DNA from 3 places in the Leptothoe sp. PORK10 BA2 genome. Region 3 is predicted to be linked to each of the others. Evidence: predicted binding sites of a transcription regulator. Region 3 holds the regulator's gene; each other region holds the start of a gene.
The links. The regulator HrcA, encoded in region 3, represses chaperone genes, less so after heat shock. The targets are predictions, from matches to a motif close to TTAGCACTCNNNANTNNNGAGTGCTAA.

Region 1: groES (co-chaperone GroES) is a predicted target of HrcA. The motif match lies at 1,790-1,816, and genes of this name have one in related genera.
Region 2: groL (chaperonin GroEL) is a predicted target of HrcA. The motif match lies at 1,842-1,868, and genes of this name have one in related genera.

What each region holds. Positions count from the first base shown of each region.
Region 1 covers NZ_JAYGIG010000010.1:33,958-39,614, forward strand. Annotated here, with positions in the region: gene VB741_RS04660 (two-partner secretion domain-containing protein) at 99-1,520, opposite strand; gene groES (co-chaperone GroES) at 2,016-2,327, shown strand; gene groL (chaperonin GroEL) at 2,448-4,082, shown strand; gene VB741_RS04675 (hypothetical protein) at 4,713-5,657, shown strand, end outside.
Region 2 covers NZ_JAYGIG010000004.1:52,931-58,587, forward strand. Annotated here, with positions in the region: gene VB741_RS02220 (ATP adenylyltransferase family protein) at 1-707, shown strand, start outside; gene VB741_RS02225 (Mo-dependent nitrogenase C-terminal domain-containing protein) at 731-985, opposite strand; gene groL (chaperonin GroEL) at 1,901-3,580, shown strand; gene VB741_RS02235 (hypothetical protein) at 3,803-4,303, shown strand; gene VB741_RS02240 (alpha/beta hydrolase family protein) at 4,412-5,657, opposite strand, start outside.
Region 3 covers NZ_JAYGIG010000014.1:15,667-21,323, reverse strand. Annotated here, with positions in the region: gene hemH (ferrochelatase) at 1-187, shown strand, start outside; gene VB741_RS06035 (DUF4126 domain-containing protein) at 260-817, opposite strand; gene VB741_RS06030 (rhomboid family intramembrane serine protease) at 1,036-1,638, shown strand; gene hrcA (heat-inducible transcriptional repressor HrcA) at 1,596-2,687, opposite strand; gene VB741_RS06020 (2Fe-2S iron-sulfur cluster-binding protein) at 2,930-3,409, opposite strand; gene VB741_RS06015 (hypothetical protein) at 3,516-4,253, opposite strand; gene VB741_RS06010 (LysR family transcriptional regulator) at 4,653-5,657, shown strand, end outside.

The DNA of each region.
Region 1 (5,657 bases), on a different contig from region 3:
GGGAAAGCGGGGTGTTATTACAACACCCCGCTTTCCTTTGGCTCAATGACTTAAGGCTCTGCTTGTTGAGTCCCTTTGATTGAGCTTTGATTGAGCTTTTATCGAGCTGCCGGCGGTCGAATATCGAGTACTTTGCCAGCTTCAATGGTTACAGTGCCGTCAAGTTGAGGTCTAGCACCCGTGGCTGTGGCTGTTCCATAAAACCGCACGGTGTGATTGGCCCAAATATCAATACTGCCACCCTGACTGGTTTCCGAGTTTGCTTGCAGCGTAGAGTTACGATCCACTAAGACATAGGCGGCACTAAATCCGTCTTCAACGGGCATGCCACCGATGGATAGGGTGCCAGCTTGGCTCACTCCATTGGCGAAAATGTCGCCCCCGACGAGGTTGATTTGATTCCCCAACATAGTGACTTGGCCTGGGGAGCTATTCGGGGCGGCAAGATGGTCATCGGAAACATCCACCACACCTCGGACCAAGACTGTGCCTGGGGTAGGGGCTAGGGATGGAGGACTGTTCGTGAGGGTTTGGGACCCATCCGAGTTGACTACGATTTCGGTGGCGCTCTGTTCGTTGCCACCGGTCAGTAGCTGGGCTAGCTCAGTGGTGGCTAAGGTGTCAGGCACAGCCGTCGTAGCAATTGCCGCCAGAGTATCAGCTGGAACCACATCAAAACTGAGTAGGCTACCGGGTTGGTTCAGTCGCAGTAGGGTGTCTCCTGCCGTGGCCACTAGGTTGATCGTGCCACCAGGGGCCACGAGTTTGCCGTCGTTCTGGATATAGTGACCAATGAAGGTGATGGTGGCCTGGGGGGTGACCTCAAGACTACCTTGGTTTTCAATGCTGCCAGTGGGTAGCTCTGGAGAGAGCGGGTCTAATGCCACTGAGCTAGCCGGAGCTGAAAGCATTAGATACCCGATGGGGTTACCCGTCAGGTTGTTGATTGTGGGCGTAGATAGGGTTGGAGCTATGGCATTGATTGAAATCACGGACCCGCCAGCGGATGAATCGAGGTCACTGACTGAGCCATCGATCGATAAAAGATAGGTCTCATCAAACAGTAGACCTGACGCTGTGGTGGCGGTTAGGTTGGCCGGCAAGCTCAGGCTCACATTTTCACCAAAAACAATGCCAGCAGGATTGACTAGAAAAAGATTAGCGCTGGTCGCCTGACTGAGGTCATTGCTGGTGACTTTAAGTAAGCCATCGATGGAGGAAGGCTGTAAAGCATTAATCAGGCTAATGACATTGGCAACATTAGGATCCACCACAAAGTTGGCAGCATCGGCGGAGCCTAGGTCAAACTGTTGGAACTGATGAATCAGGTTAGGGGCAGTGCCACCTGATGACTGCCCGCCTAGGATATTAAACTGATTGGATTCCCGCACAACGCTTGTATCTGACGTTGCAGGCTGAATAATTGTGGGTGTTGCAGCTGCCGGTGTGATTGCAGGGGCCACCTCAATGGTTAACTGAGCTGAGGCTGTGGTGTGAAAGTTCAGCAACCACAATGGCATGGCCGCGAAGAGGAGGTATGAAAATTTGCAGTTCATGGAGTTAGCAATTGCCCGACAGCGTGTCAGCATATGCACCAGGTAAAGTTGTATCAAGAATTACAGATGACACCCGATATATAAATAATACGAGGAATTTTTCATAGAACCTGAAGCAGCTATAAAGATCCGTGTATTGAAACCATGAAGTTTTCACTTGGGTTCGCTTAGCCCCTAAGTTCGGGAACCCGTACCATTAGACCTGTTGCTATGTCAGCTCATTAAGCGATAATTTAGCACTCGGCAATAGAGAGTGCTAAACCCCGTTTGGGTTGCAGCTTCTTCCCCTGTCAAACTCCTTTTGTGGGTAAGCCACTCCACGTTTAACCCTGCTGTTTTCATTGCAGAACAACGAGGTTTGTAGACCTGGACGAGGTTTAAGGGGTACTGCCCTGGTGGACTGAATACCGCCTTGGTGCAATTGCCGAATGATTGATCTATCAAAGTTCGGAGAAAACTATGGCAGCCATTTCTTTGAGTGTTTCAAGCGTCACTCCCCTAGGCGATCGCGTTTTGATCAAAGTCAGCGCATCTGAAGAAAAAACCGCTGGTGGCATTTTGCTGCCCGATACCGCTAAAGAAAAGCCCCAGGTGGGAGAGATTACCGCCGTTGGCCCTGGGAAGCGTGGCGATGACGGTACTCGTCAGGCTCCCGATGTAGAAGTTGGCAATAACGTCCTCTACTCCAAGTATGCAGGTACTGACATCAAGCTAGGTGGCGATGATTACGTCCTGCTATCCGAGAAGGACATCCTGGCCGTTGTTGGCTAAATGTCAAGTTTCATCAATTTTCAATTGTTGGCCCATGGTCAATTTTCAATTGTTGGCCCATGGCCAATCTTGTTACCCACTCCAGACCCATCTGAAACGTTCTGAAATATAGGTTAATTCATGGCTAAGCGCATTATATATAACGAGAACGCTCGTCGTGCCCTGGAAAGAGGCATGGATATTCTGACCGAGGCCGTTGCCGTTACCCTTGGGCCCAAGGGACGTAACGTTGTTCTCGAAAAGAAATTTGGCTCTCCCCAAATCGTCAATGACGGTATCACCATTGCTAAGGAAATCGAGCTAGAGGACAACGTCGAAAATACTGGAGTGGCTCTGATTCGTCAGGCTGCTTCCAAAACAAACGATGCTGCTGGTGACGGTACTACCACCGCCACCGTATTGGCCCACGCCATTGTGAAGGAAGGCCTACGCAACGTGGCTGCTGGTTCTAATGCGATCTCCCTCAAGCGTGGGATTGAAAAAGCCACTGCTTATCTGGTAGAGCGCATTGCTGAGCATGCTCAGCCCGTTGGCGACTCCACTGCTATTGCCCAGGTGGGTACTATTTCCGCTGGTAATGATGAAGAAGTCGGCAAAATGATTGCCGAAGCCATGGAGAAAGTGGGCCGTGAAGGCGTGATTTCCTTGGAAGAAGGCAAGTCCATGACGACTGAGCTGGAAATTACTGAAGGGATGCGCTTTGATAAGGGCTATATCTCTCCTTACTTTGCGACGGATACTGAGCGCATGGAAGCTGTGCTCGATGATCCCTACATCCTACTGACTGACAAAAAGATTGCTCTGGTCCAGGACCTAGTGCCTGTGCTTGAGCAGGTTGCCCGTTCCGGCAAGCCATTGTTGATTATTGCTGAAGACATCGAGAAGGAAGCCCTAGCTACCCTAGTGGTCAACCGTCTGCGCGGTGTGCTGAATGTGGCTGCTGTCAAGGCTCCTGGCTTTGGCGATCGTCGTAAAGCCATGCTGGAGGACATTGCTGTTCTATCCGGTGGTCAGGTGATTACTGAAGACGCTGGTCTGAAGCTGGACAGTGTCACCGTTGACATGCTGGGTACTGCCCGTCGCATTACTCTGACTAAGGACACCACCACCCTGGTGGCCGAAGGTAACGAAGCTGAGGTGAAAGCCCGTTGTGAGCAGATTCGTCGTCAAATCGAAGAATCTGATTCTAGCTACGACAAGGAGAAGCTGCAGGAGCGTTTGGCTAAGCTTTCTGGTGGTGTTGCTGTGATCAAGGTTGGTGCAGCTACTGAGACCGAAATGAAGGATCGTAAGCTGCGCCTAGAAGATGCCATCAATGCCACTAAGGCGGCGGTTGAAGAAGGCATCGTTCCCGGTGGTGGGACCACATTGGCTCACCTGGCTCCTGGTCTTGAAGCGTGGTCCAACGCTAACCTGACTGACGAAGAGCTGACCGGTGCGCTGATTGTGACCCGTGCCCTGACTGCACCCCTGAAGCGGATTGCTGAGAATGCTGGTCAAAATGGTGCTGTGGTTGCTGAGCATGTGAAGGCCATGGACTTTAACATTGGCTTCAACGCCTCTACCAACGAGTATGTGGATATGCTCGCTGCCGGTATCGTTGACCCTGCGAAGGTGACCCGCTGTGCGACTCAGAATGCTGCTTCTATTGCGGCTATGGTGCTTACCACTGAGTGCATTGTGGTAGACAAGCCTGAGCCTAAGGAAGCGGCTGGCGCTGGCGCTGGCGGCGGTATGGGTGACTTCGACTATTAAGCAGTTTCGACTACTGAGTTGGCGAATGCGTTGGCTAATTGAGTAGTTGCGATCGCTAAAAATTCGCTAATGCCAAAGGCAACGGCGATTAATGGCTAAATCGGCAGACGTATTCAGCGTCTGCCGATTTTTTAATTGAAGCTAGCTACGGCACGCTGAGTCTGCTGCTGCGGCGGGACTTACAATCAACCCGCATGGAATCGTGACCCCATTGCCTAGGCCAATTTTCCGATTGCGGTGGGCCATATCTGCCGACTTCTCCACCCATCCTGGATCCGAGCTAATCCGTTGAATATTCTTTTTAGCAAAGGTTTTTATCGAAAACCATTGTAATGCTGCTAATTGCCACTACAATGGCAGCAAAATTTTTGGTTTAACTTCTAAGGATATTCCCCAACCGAGTCGACCCCTTGTTGGCGCAACGGTCAGACAAAACATGGGATTTATCTGGGATTGATCATCGTGATTCCCCTGGCTTCCTGAGGGAGCAGCTTTAGCGATTTAAGCCAAATAGGGCATTTACTAGCCTGATGACATGCGTTAAAACAAGTCGGGTGTGAGTTGTACTAACTCCACCCTGGGGATTGCTCAGGGTAATCCTGGGCTTATTATTTTGGGATACTGCCGCTAATGACAGCTACGCCTACCGATCCACAGCAATTGAGTTCATCAGCCTTGGCCGAGGCTAAGCAGCCTGCTCAGCGTGGTCCCAAAATGACTAAGCCCAAAGGCAAAGGTCGAGCCTGGTTTTGGGCCACTATCTGGCTAATGCTGTTGGCCGCATCCAGTGGCCTGGGCATCTGGGCCATTGCCTTGATTACGCGGCTTCCTCCCTTGCCCAAGTGTGATGATATATCGGTGTTTAGTGCCGATAGTGAGCGGCTGTACTGCGCCAGACAATCGGCCGTATCGGGCTCTGAACGGGATTTGGTAGCCGGGCTACAGCTAACGGGGGCTTGGGATGACAAGCATCCTCTGTATCAGGACTCCGAGGAGGTGACCAATCGCTGGGCTAAGGGCTTGTTTAAGCTGGCGCAACAGCGGATGCAAGCGGGCAACTTGGAGCGAGCGGCTCAGCTGGTGGGGTATATTCCTGCCCGCGCCGAGATCCATGCCGATGCTAAAACTGCCCTAGAACGCTGGGAGGCGGAGTGGACAGAGGGGACAGAAATTTCGACAGCGGTGACGGCAGCGGTGGTTAACCAAAACTGGAGTGGTGCCCGTAAACAGCTGCGGGACATGAAGCTCTTAAGCAGTGACTATTGGCTGAAGGAGCGTCACCCTGACCTGGGACAGTACATTCAGCGGGAAGAAGACGATCGGCGTAACTTGATCAAAGCCAAGACGCTGGCGAGTAGTGGCAATATGGATCGCCTGCTGGAGGCGCTGACCCTGGTGCGGCAGGTGAATGTGCAAAGTCAGGCTTGGCCTGAGGCTAAACCCCTATTGGCAGACTGGACGAAGACCCTGTTGAACTATGGGTTTCAAAAGTGGGAGCAGGAGGATTTAGAGGGCGCGATCGCAATTATCCAACAGCTACCTGTAAACCTGGCGACGGAGCCAGAAGCCAAGGAC
Region 2 (5,657 bases), on a different contig from region 3:
AAAAAACCAATCCTTTCTTACCCTACGATCCAAACCTCTATGTCACAGACATCTCCGACACCCATGTCTGTCTACTAAATAAGTTCAACGTCGTTGACCATCACTTTCTCATCGTCACTCGAGCCTTCGAGTCCCAGCTCAACTGGCTGACTCTGGGCGATTTTCAAGCCCTCTGTCGCTGTCTAGACGAGGTGGCCGGTCTAGTTTTTTACAACGGTGGTGAAGCCGCCGGAGCCAGTCAGCCCCACAAACATTTGCAAATCGTGCCCCAACCGTCCATGGATTTGCCCGTTGAACCCGCCATCCGCGCCACCCAATTTATTGATGGCATCGGGCAATCCCCCCAGCTGCCCTATGCCCATTGCATTGCCCAGCTGTCCCCGGACGATGGTGCGGAACAGTGGCTGAAACGCTATCGACAACTGCTCAGTCACCTAGCCATCGATGATCCCACCGGCCAATGGCAAGATCCCCAGCGCCAGGCCTATAACCTACTGGGTACCCGTAACTGGCTCATGGTAGTGCCCAGACGCCAAGAAAACCACCTCGACGTCTCCGTCAATTCCCTAGGCTTTGCCGGTTCGCTTTTAGTGAAAAACCAAAGCCAAATGGATCGACTCAAACAAATCGGGCCAATGACACTCTTAAAAGCAGTGGGCCAGAGCAGTGGGCCAGAGCAGTGGGCCGGGTTAGGTCCCAGCCCATAGCTACATCACTGACCTGATGGGCCTTAAACGAAGCTTGAAATATCCTCGCCGCATTCATCGGCTAAGAAGCACAGAGCACGAAAACGTAGCCCCACCAACTCATCGTATAAAGGGTTGAGCTTGCACATGGGCGGAATATGACCAATAGTGCGACCAAACAGGACAATATCCCGCTCGAACGGACATTGGGAAGGCACTAGCCGGGCAATGCGACGGGCCAACTTAGGCTCTTCAATTTTGAAGGCATCAAGCCAATGCCGGATGGGTAGCAAAGGCATAAATTGAACTTTGACGCCATGAAGGACATGATTCTTCAGAAATGCAGTGGCAGAAGACATGGTTCAGGTAGTAAAGACGTAGTATTCCAGGAAAAGAAATTAAATAAATTATTTTGAGGCGTTAACTGTATTGATTAAAGATTGACTAAAGCGTTTAGTAAAAGCTTGAAGAGTGGTTTGTAAATCCCCTCTACGTTAAGCAATCAAAGTTGTGACTAGGTAAAGAGAATGATAACCCTGATAAAACTTCGTTAAAGCTCTAATAAAGTCCAAAAAGTAAAATAGTAAAAGATTTTAAGTTTATTGTGTTCTAGTACAGCCTAGGAGATAGATTTCACTTTGTGTGTGCCCAAGGCGACATTTTTTTAACTGTCTATGCAGGATACGCATCCTAATGCAGGATACGCATCTCCCTTATAGATTTCCGGATCCTCTTGGGGGCTAGAGAGACGTTTATGGTTTTACCTAACACGATTAGTAGAAATCTAGGGAACAGAGCAACACTAAAGTCATAATGCCCGAAAAGTAATCCGTAATAGCTAGGAATCAACCTTGTCCACATTCAAAACGGTCATCCTACCATAGATAGGAGAAACTACAGGTTTTTAACTGCAATGGGGATACCTGCAACAACTTAATCAAAGTTGATACTAAAACCATGGTGATGGCAAAGATCCATGGGGATCACTGGCATCACCATGGTTAATCAGGATTTGATCAGGACTGGGTGAGCGGTCAATGGCCAGGCTCGATTAGGCCAAGGAATGGTCAACGCCAAGGATCAGGAGCATGACCGGTCAAGGATCAGGATCGGTTATCCGGAATTAAGTAACGCCATGTCGTGATATACGCTTAATTAGCACTCTGCTTCGGAGAGTGCTAAAGTCTTTCATTGCAGAGCGAAACGAGCTGACTATGGCGAAACTGGTACTATTTGATGAAAAGTCCCGCCAGGCTTTAGAACGAGGGGTTAACGCCCTGGCCGATGCGGTCAAAATAACTTTAGGTCCCAAGGGCCGTAACGTCGTTCTAGAAAAGAAATTCGGCGCACCTCAAATTGTGAACGATGGCATCACCATCGCGAAGGAAATTGAGCTGTCTGATCCCTTTGAAAATACTGGGGCAAGGCTGATCCAGGAAGTTGCTTCTAAAACTAAGGATTTGGCCGGTGATGGCACCACCACCGCCACCGTCCTGGCCCAAGCTATTATCCGTGAGGGTTTAAAGAACGTAGCGGCTGGAGCCAACCCCGTTAGCCTACGTCGCGGGATTGAAAAGGCTGTTGCCCAGCTAGTGACTGAAATTGCGGCCGTTTCTAAACCCGTGGAAGGCAAAGAAATTGCTCAGGTGGCCACCGTATCCGCCGGTAGCGACGAAGCCATTGGCAACATGATCGCCGAAGCCATGGACCGGGTGACTAAGGACGGTGTGATCACCGTTGAGGAATCCAAGTCCCTCCATACTGAGCTAGACGTGGTCGAAGGGATGCAGATTGACCGGGGGTACATATCGCCTTACTTCGTCACCGATCAGGAACGAATGATCGCTGATATGGACGGTGCCCTGGTCCTAATCACTGATAAAAAGATTAGCTCCATGCAGGATCTAGTCGGCGTTCTAGAAAATATTGCCCGCTCCGGCAGGCCTCTGGTGATCATCGCTGAAGACGTGGACGGCGAAGCCCTGGCCACCTTGGTGGTGAATAAGGCCCGTGGTGTACTCAACGTCGCTGCCGTTAAGGCTCCTGGCTTTGGTGAGCGTCGCAAGGCCATGCTGCAGGACATTGCCGTTCTCACTGGCGGTCAAGTGATTTCTGAAGAAATTGGCCTCAGCTTAGAGATGGCGACCATTGAAATGTTGGGAACCGCCGAAAAAATCACTATTACTAAGGACACCACGACCATCGTGTCCAACAGTGGTAACAAGCCCGACATTGACGAGCGTATTGGTCAAATTCGTAGGGAATTGGATGCCACCGATTCTGAATATGACAAGGAAAAGCTGTCTGAGCGCTTGGCCAAACTGGCGGGTGGCGTAGCCGTGATTAAGGTCGGTGCAGCGACGGAAACTGAGCTGAAGGACCGGAAACTGCGGATTGAAGATGCCCTGAGTGCCACTAAGGCCGCTGTGGCTGAAGGCATTGTGCCCGGTGGGGGGATCACTCTGCTGCACCTGGCTCAAAAGCTAGAGGCTTTGAAAGCAGGTTTGGCATCTGAAGAGCAAACGGGTGTGGACATCGTCATGCGGGCGGTGGAAGCGCCCCTGCGTCAGATTGCTGACAATGCTGGTGATGAAGGCTATGTGGTCGTGGAAAAAGTCCGCGCCATGCCCTTTAACGAGGGCTATAACGCCTTGACCGGTGCCTACGAAGATTTGATGCTGAGTGGCATTGTGGACCCGGCCAAGGTTGTGCGTTCTGCCCTGCAGGATGCGGCATCCATTGCGGGCATGGTATTGACCACGGAAGCTTTAGTGGTCGAGAAGCCTGAGCCTGCAGCTGCCGGTGGCGGTGATCCCATGGGTGGCATGGGCGGCATGGGCGGCATGGGCGGCATGGGTGGCATGGGCGGCATGGGCGGCATGGGCATGATGTAAGCCTCCCTGGCCTTAATTCGATATTTCGTAGGGGCGTTCCATGGAATGCCCCTACGTTTTTTTATGATTAATGTGTGATTAATGTGTGATTAATGTGGCCGAAGCAGGCCGATTAGCGATATTCTAAATAGTACATATTTACTTGTTTGGACAGCGATTTGTCTGAGACAGTAATTAATGTAGTTATTAGATCAGTCATTAGATAGTAATTGGAATAAGCCGGTGACTCCAGTGTCTAATCTAGCCAAACTCCATGAGGTGGAACTCAGTCAGCGGATTTTAGAAATGGCAACGGTGGGGGTGTATCGGGAATCGTTATTTGATGCTTTTAGTGGGGTGGCGAGTAAACGCCAGGTGCGGGCTGCGATCGCAACCGCCAAGCAGTTTGGCCTCCGTTCCAATCCGGCCCTCCGCGATACGGACCTGGGCACCTACTACCACATTGATCCCAAGCACTACGACAGCTTTCAAAATTTGCTGGAGTCGGCAATTTCTCCATTGTCCACCGATGATGTGGCCACTCGTTTGCGGAAATTAACCGAGGCTGTGCAGATTTTAGTGCGAGTGTCGGGGGGAGTTGCGATCGCGCTATTGATCAGCGGCAGTCTCTGTGTGCTAAATGGCAAACTGACCCTGGCGGCCATCATCTGGAGTGCATCGTTAGCCGTTAGCCTGGTGTGGATGCTGCAAAAATTATTGGTGGGGTCCTTGTTGGAGGGATAATCTACATCGATTGCAATTTACCAGCACCTCATCCCTCTACCAGCAATGGATCCTGGGAGCGCAATTTGGAGAGCAATTAGTTTAACCACAAGGGATGGCCCTAGGCGGTTAGGGTTCACCCTTCACATGCTGATCCAGCCACTCCACCATTTCCCACAACACATGACCCACTGCCTCCCGAGAACGATAGCCATGGCCCTCCGCCGGTAGCGACACGTAGCGCACCGTGCCGCCCAAACCCTTCACGGCTTCATATAAACGTTCCGACTGAAGCGGATAGGTGCCCGCATTGGTATCCTCAGCCCCATGGATCAACAGCAGGGGTTCATTGATTTTCTCGGCGGAAATAAAGGGGGACATGGTGAGATAGGTTTCTGGGGTTTCCCAAAATGTGCGCTGCTCTCCTTGAAACCCAAACGGTGTGAGGGTGCGGTTATAGGCCCCACTGCGGGCAATCCCCGCTTGAAACAGATCGCTATGGGCCAACAAATTGGCGGCGGTAAACGCACCATAGGAATGGCCGCCAATGGCCAGACGGCTGCCATCACTCACCCCGCGCTCCACCAGATAATCGATCGCTGCTTCAGCGCTAGACACCAACTGCTCAATGTAGGTGTCGTTTGGTTGCGTATCCCCCTCGCCAATGATCGGCATGGTGGGTCCACTCAGGACCGCATAGCCCTGGGTTAACAGAAATAATACTGAGTCTCGGCCAGGCCGGGTAAAGGTATATTCTGAGCGAGTATTTTGACTGGCCACCTGGCGATCTTTAAACTCTTCGGGATAGGCCCAAAAGATTGTGGGTAAGGGACCGTCAGTGGTTGCATCATATCCCGGTGGCAGATATAGGGTGGCGGTGAGGGTTACGTCATCTGCGCGGGGATAGCGCACAATCTCTTTTTGCACATCGGCATACCAGGCTAAGGGATCGACCAATTCTGTGAGGGGAGTATCTTCTCCGGTGGAGAGATTAATGTGATGATAGTTGCTGGGGCTGGTCTGGGATTCTCGGCAGACAATTAAGGATTGGGCATTGCCGTCCAGAATGCGGATTAGTTGGCTAAAGATTTCTCCTTCCGCCTGCCACAGACGTTCTTTCTCCAAGGTTGCTAGATTTAAACGATCTAGAAAGGGAAATACCCCCTCTGGCGAAGCCCCGCCACCGCTGAGATAGAGACTGGTGCCATCGCCGCTGAGCTGCAGGACTGAGCGGCCATAGGGGCCGGGCATGGTGACTGGGGTGCCAGGGTTGGCATAGGCATCTTGAAAGTCTCGTGCATCCAGTAACTTCGCCTCAGGGCCTGGGGCCTGGGGATTGATCGCCCAGGTTTTGAGCTGACGACTGTCATACCAA
Region 3 (5,657 bases):
TAAATTATTTTCTGATGCGGCCCAGTTGCAAAAAGAAGTTCGAATTTATCCCCAAGATAAGTCTGCTTGGGGGCTGACGCCGTTTGCGGAAGTGTGGAACGGTCGCTTAGCGATGGTGGGTTTCTTGGCTCTGATACTGGAAATGGTCAGCGGCCATGGTCCTTTGCACATTGCTGGTTTGATGTAACTGACTCTGAAATTTAGCTAAAGCAAATAAACGGCCGTGGGTTGAGCGTAGTCTAAACCCACAGCCGTTTATTTATTTGTTTTCTTTGTTCTTTTGCCACTGACGCCATACCACCGAGCTACGAATGGCTAGCCAAAGTAAAAACAGAGCAATGAGCCCCCCTTGTTGCGGTGCGTCGAAGGCAAAGAAGACCAGAAAGATGCAGAGGGCATCTTCTACAAACATCATCCATATGGGGGGGCTGTTGAAGCGATAGAGCCACCCTACTTGCACCATTTGGAGCACGAGGGCCAATGCCCCACCAGTGACGGCTAACAGCACCAGTAACCAGCTGTCGGAGATGTTGGCTAGACGTGCGATCGCAACCCCGGCAATGGTCCCCACAAAGGGACTCATAAATAGCTCTGCACTTTGTAAAAAGCGCCGGTTGATCCGATCTTTAGAAATCGTCAACTCCAGGAGTGACCAAATCACCAAAACAGTCACCACACACACCTGGGGAATATGGGCCAAAATCGGTACCTGCGACCATAGCTGTTCACCAGAGAACAGGCCAATGAGTAGCAAAGGCAAGGCCAAACGAAGACCGGTGGCTGCCGAAATGGAAAGCACCGCGAGTAGCTCTGGAATGATCACGTTCTTCTATATCAGGGAAATGGGGAGGCCAACCGTGAGATAGACAGGGGTGAGGATGCCGGGGACGGAGGCAGATAACCTGAAGATCCTGGCAAACTTAAAGGGTAGACAAAGGCAACTTTAGGGCAGTTGGCTTAACCTAGAGCTAGTAGCTGCTACAAAGCTCTTGCTTCATAGGCTGCCCAATTCTTGAGTTCTTGCCATCCCCACCTATGTCTTACGATCGTCCTCTTCTATCTGAACTAAAATCTGCAACTGTCGCTCGATTACAGCTATTAGGTGCTGTTTTTATGGGTCTGTGGTCCATTGAAATTATAGATTTTTTGGTGTTTGGCGGCCGTCTCAATGGATACGGTATTCGCCCCCGTTCTCTAGATGGATTGTGGGGCATTCCCCTAGCTCCTCTGCTCCATGGCGACTTTAGACATTTAGTTGCCAATACGGTGCCCCTGCTCACCCTGAGTTGGTGGGTGATGATGCGCTCCATGGGCACCTGGATCAAGGCCACCATCCTGATCACCCTGGTGGGTGGGGCCGGTACATGGCTGCTAGCTCGGGGCGGCTCAGTGCATATTGGGGCCAGTGGCCTTGTGTTTGGCTATTTGGGGTTTTTACTGGGGCGGGGCTACTATGAGCGCACCATGGTTGCGATCGCCATTGCCCTATTTGTGCTGGTCACCTACGGTGCAATGTTTTGGGGTGTATTGCCCAACCAGCCTGGCATTTCCTGGGAAAGTCACCTATTTGGTTTTATTAGCGGCATCGTTGCCGCCTACTGGCTCACATCCAAGCCCGACATAATTTCCGATAGGTAGCTAGAGGTGGCTTCCACCGCAGCAATCGTGTTTTCATAGAGCATCCTGGTGGGGCCCATCACCCCCACACTGCCCAGGGGGGTCGAATGCCGATTACAGTAAGTGCTCGAAATCAGGGCACACCCCTGCATCGGTTCCAACGGGTTTTCCTCCCCAATCCAAATTTTCAGGGGGTGATTATCCTCCGCACACATCAGAGGCCACAGCTGTTCTCGGCCATCCGCCAATAGCGCCACCAGATTCCGCAGCTGACTTTGCTCAGCAAACTCTGGCTGGTTCAAGACATCCTTCACCCCGGTAACCAAAATATGCGTTTGGGGCTGACGCTTGCGGTGGGCCAAATCATTAATTGCCTGGCACAGGGCCAACACATGATGCTCTCTAGTGTCCACCTCATGCCAATCCAGACTAGAAATTTCAGATAGGGGCTTTCCACATAACTGGGCCGTCAAGAAATTCGATAAGATTTGCAGTTCTCGATCGATTTCCCCGTCGTCCTGGAGAGTACCTACCCCGGTGATTCCCCGAGGCAGCTGCACCAGCATAGACTCAGTACCATAGCTATCTAACACCACTACCAAAAGCACCTGATCAGCCGAAATTTTCACCAGCTGCAGGTGTTTGACCACCATGTTTTCCAGCCGAGGCATGGTGACCAAGGCAATATACCCACTCAGGTGGGCCAAAATTTGCGCCGCCTCTTGGAGTAAGGCTTCCAGGCTCCATCCCTGCCAATTCAGATTTTGGGTCAATAACTGGTCAATCCGCTGGGCAGTCGGTTTGGAGGGTTTAATCAACTCATCTACATAAAGCCGATACCCAGAGTCAGAAGGGACACGCCCAGCCGATGTATGGGGCTGATATAAAAAACCCGAACGCTCCAGCGCCCCCATCACATTGCGAATGGTTGCCGCACTGACATTCAGGTCAAAAGCTTCTAACAGTGCCCTAGAACCAACGGGTTCCGCTGTCGATACATAGTGACGTACGGTTGCACGCATCACCTGCTGTTGACGGGGATTCAAGCTACTAGACTTATCAAAGACCATCAATGTCACAAACGCGAAGAATCGCGAACAGTTAAATCAGGCATGGCTTCAACCTTTCAACTTATATTAGGGGCTGAGGCTCCATATTAGGGGCTGAGGCTCCATCAAAACGCTTGATAGGATACTAAATCTTTTAATCAAAATATTAGATTGTGTCTGCATTAAAGTCCTTGAAGACTTTAAATGTAAATATAACGTTACGATTTACCCAATGTTAGACCCTGTTTACCTGAAGGACTGGGTTAACGACTGTGTTTGAAGTAATCATTCAGGTTGAGATCCTTGCTCTCGTCAATTTGGCGCATCATCGAACGAGTAATCAGTTTGCCCTGCTCCACTAGGACCTTACCCGTCAGGGGATGCAGTAAGTCCTGATCGGCCCGACGGCCAATGAGCGACTCAATATCTTGAATAGAATTCACATACATGCCCGGTGGCAGCTCTACCACTACACCATTTCCCATTACCCTAGCTTGGCAGGCCAGTCGGGAATTTCCCCTGCAGGAGGTAATAATTGCCAGGGTACGCTGTTCCCGTCGGTTGATGGGCGTCAGTGCTCCCATGCCATCGTTTACATAGATATGGCAAGTGGCACACATGCCCCGACCACCACATTCCTTTAAAACGGACAGCTCCTGGTGCAATAAAACCGATAGCAGGTTGCCATTGGTTTCAACAGTACTCTCCTGGGCAATGGGCTCTAAGCGGACTTTTTTTACCATAGATACGAACGATCCGAAATTAGCTGTCTATAGGGCCAAGAAACTGTCTAACTAGCAATGGTTAACCAGCCATAGCTCACTAGCAAGAAACCATAATGGCGATCACTTATCGACCAAATAACAGTTGTCGATAATGGGCAGGCAATGTCTGTTCTACCAATGCGTCATAGTCTCGAATAATCCGGGTACATCGCTGATGAAATCGCTGAGTCCATAGGCGAATTTCTGCCAACTGCTCTGGCGACAGCTGTTGGTCTTGCTCCAGAACGCTAACGGTGCCATCGGCATCAATACAAAAGTTACTCAGCCAGGGTGCTTTCTGGAATGTCCGCCAATGGTTAGCCACCAGTTGGGGCCCGAGATATCGGCTGGTAACTAGATTTAAGCTATTCATGGCGGCCACCACCTCTTCTAAGCGAGCGGTTTGCACTTGGGTTAAGGGTTCAGATAACGTATCCACAGCCTCAGCCCTAATCCCCCGGATACTTTCCACTAGGGCTGAGTAGTCGGCTTTGATAAATTGCACCAGCTCACTGACGGCCTTGGGATAGTCGCTGGGGAGTGGGCCTTCGCTGAGCACCAGCAAAACTGCTCCGCTTTCTACTTTATGCAATTCCAGCTGATGGGGGCCCAATTGAAACAGACAAAACTCTAGGGAGGCGGGGGTGGTGCTGATGATCTGTTGGATACCTTTCAACAGTAGGGATTGCTGCTCAGGAGCGTTGCCTGCGGGAAAGCCGACACTATAGGCCTGACCAAGGGAGTCATCCTGATCTAAAGGTATGAGGCTAAAGCCGATAATACCGGGCAGCTGTAGAAAGTTTTGAATCAATTGGTACTGCATGTAGGGAAAGCAGGGCAGGTATACAACAGACCACACACTAGACTGGCTTTAGATCAACAAAAGAGTAGCAGCGGACATAAACCTGTGCCATGTCCAAAACGGTCGTTTTGACTTAGGAAACGCTACAGGTTTTAATTTGGTCGTGGTTTAGTAGGTTTTCTCTAAAAGATTTCCTCACAAACAGATTACTTAGTTAACGTTTTGAGTTATTGTCCCTTCATAAGGAATGATGAAACTACACATCATGTAGACTCTAACGTGCTGGCAAACTTTCTAGTCTATTTGTTCGGTAGCGTCAGAGGTACTGCATTTGGTTTTGGTCAGATGTTCCCATCTATGGTCTCTACCAATCGAGCCACGGGGTTTGCTTGAAATACCGGAGTTGACACCCTCACCGTTATGTCTGACCTCCCGTTTACGTTAGATCAACTGCGCATCCTAAAGGCAATTGCGGCGGAGGGTAGTTTTAAGCGAGCTGCCGATAGCCTGTATGTATCTCAACCCGCCGTTAGTTTACAGGTACAAAATTTAGAGCGTCAGTTGGATGTGCCGCTGTTTGACCGTGGTGGTCGGCGGGCTCAGCTGACGGAGGCGGGCTATCTATTATTGGAATATGGCGATCGCATCCTTAGCCTTTGCCATGAAACATGCCGGGCCATTGAGGATCTGCAAAAGCTCCAGGGGGGCACATTGATTGTGGGCGCTAGCCAGACCACGGGCACCTATTTGCTGCCCAGGATGATTGGTCTATTTCGTCAGCGCTATCCCGATGTGGCGGTGCAGCTCCATGTTCACTCCACCCGTCGTACGTCTTGGAGTGTGGGCAACGGTCAAATCGATCTGGCTATTATTGGGGGGGAAGTGCCGCCAGAGCTACAGGATTCCCTGGAGATTATTCCCTACGCCGAGGATGAACTGGCTCTGATTATGCCGGTGTTTCATCCCCTAGCTAGCAGCCAGGCCATTCAGCGAGAAGATCTCTACAAGCTTAAGTTCATTTCCTTAGATTCCCAGTCCACCATCCGCAAGGTGATCGATCAGGTGCTCACCCGCTGTGGAATTGAGACCCGACGGCTACGGGTGGAAATGGAACTCAATTCCATCGAGGCGATCAAAAATGCGGTGCAATCTGGTCTGGGGGTGGCGTTTGTGTCCGTCTCAGCCATTGAGAAAGAACTCCAGATGGGGGTACTGCACCGAGCCAAGATTGATTCGGTGGTGATCAAACGCACCCTGTCAGTGATTTTTAATCCCAATCGCTATCGTTCAACAGCAGCAGGCGCATTTACTAGGGAAATTTTGCCCCAGTTTACTAATCGGGAAATTGACTTTGACCATCGCACCGATCGCAAGAAAAATGGGAGTGGCCCATCGTCTTCTCCAAAGGCGGCGATCAATGACAAT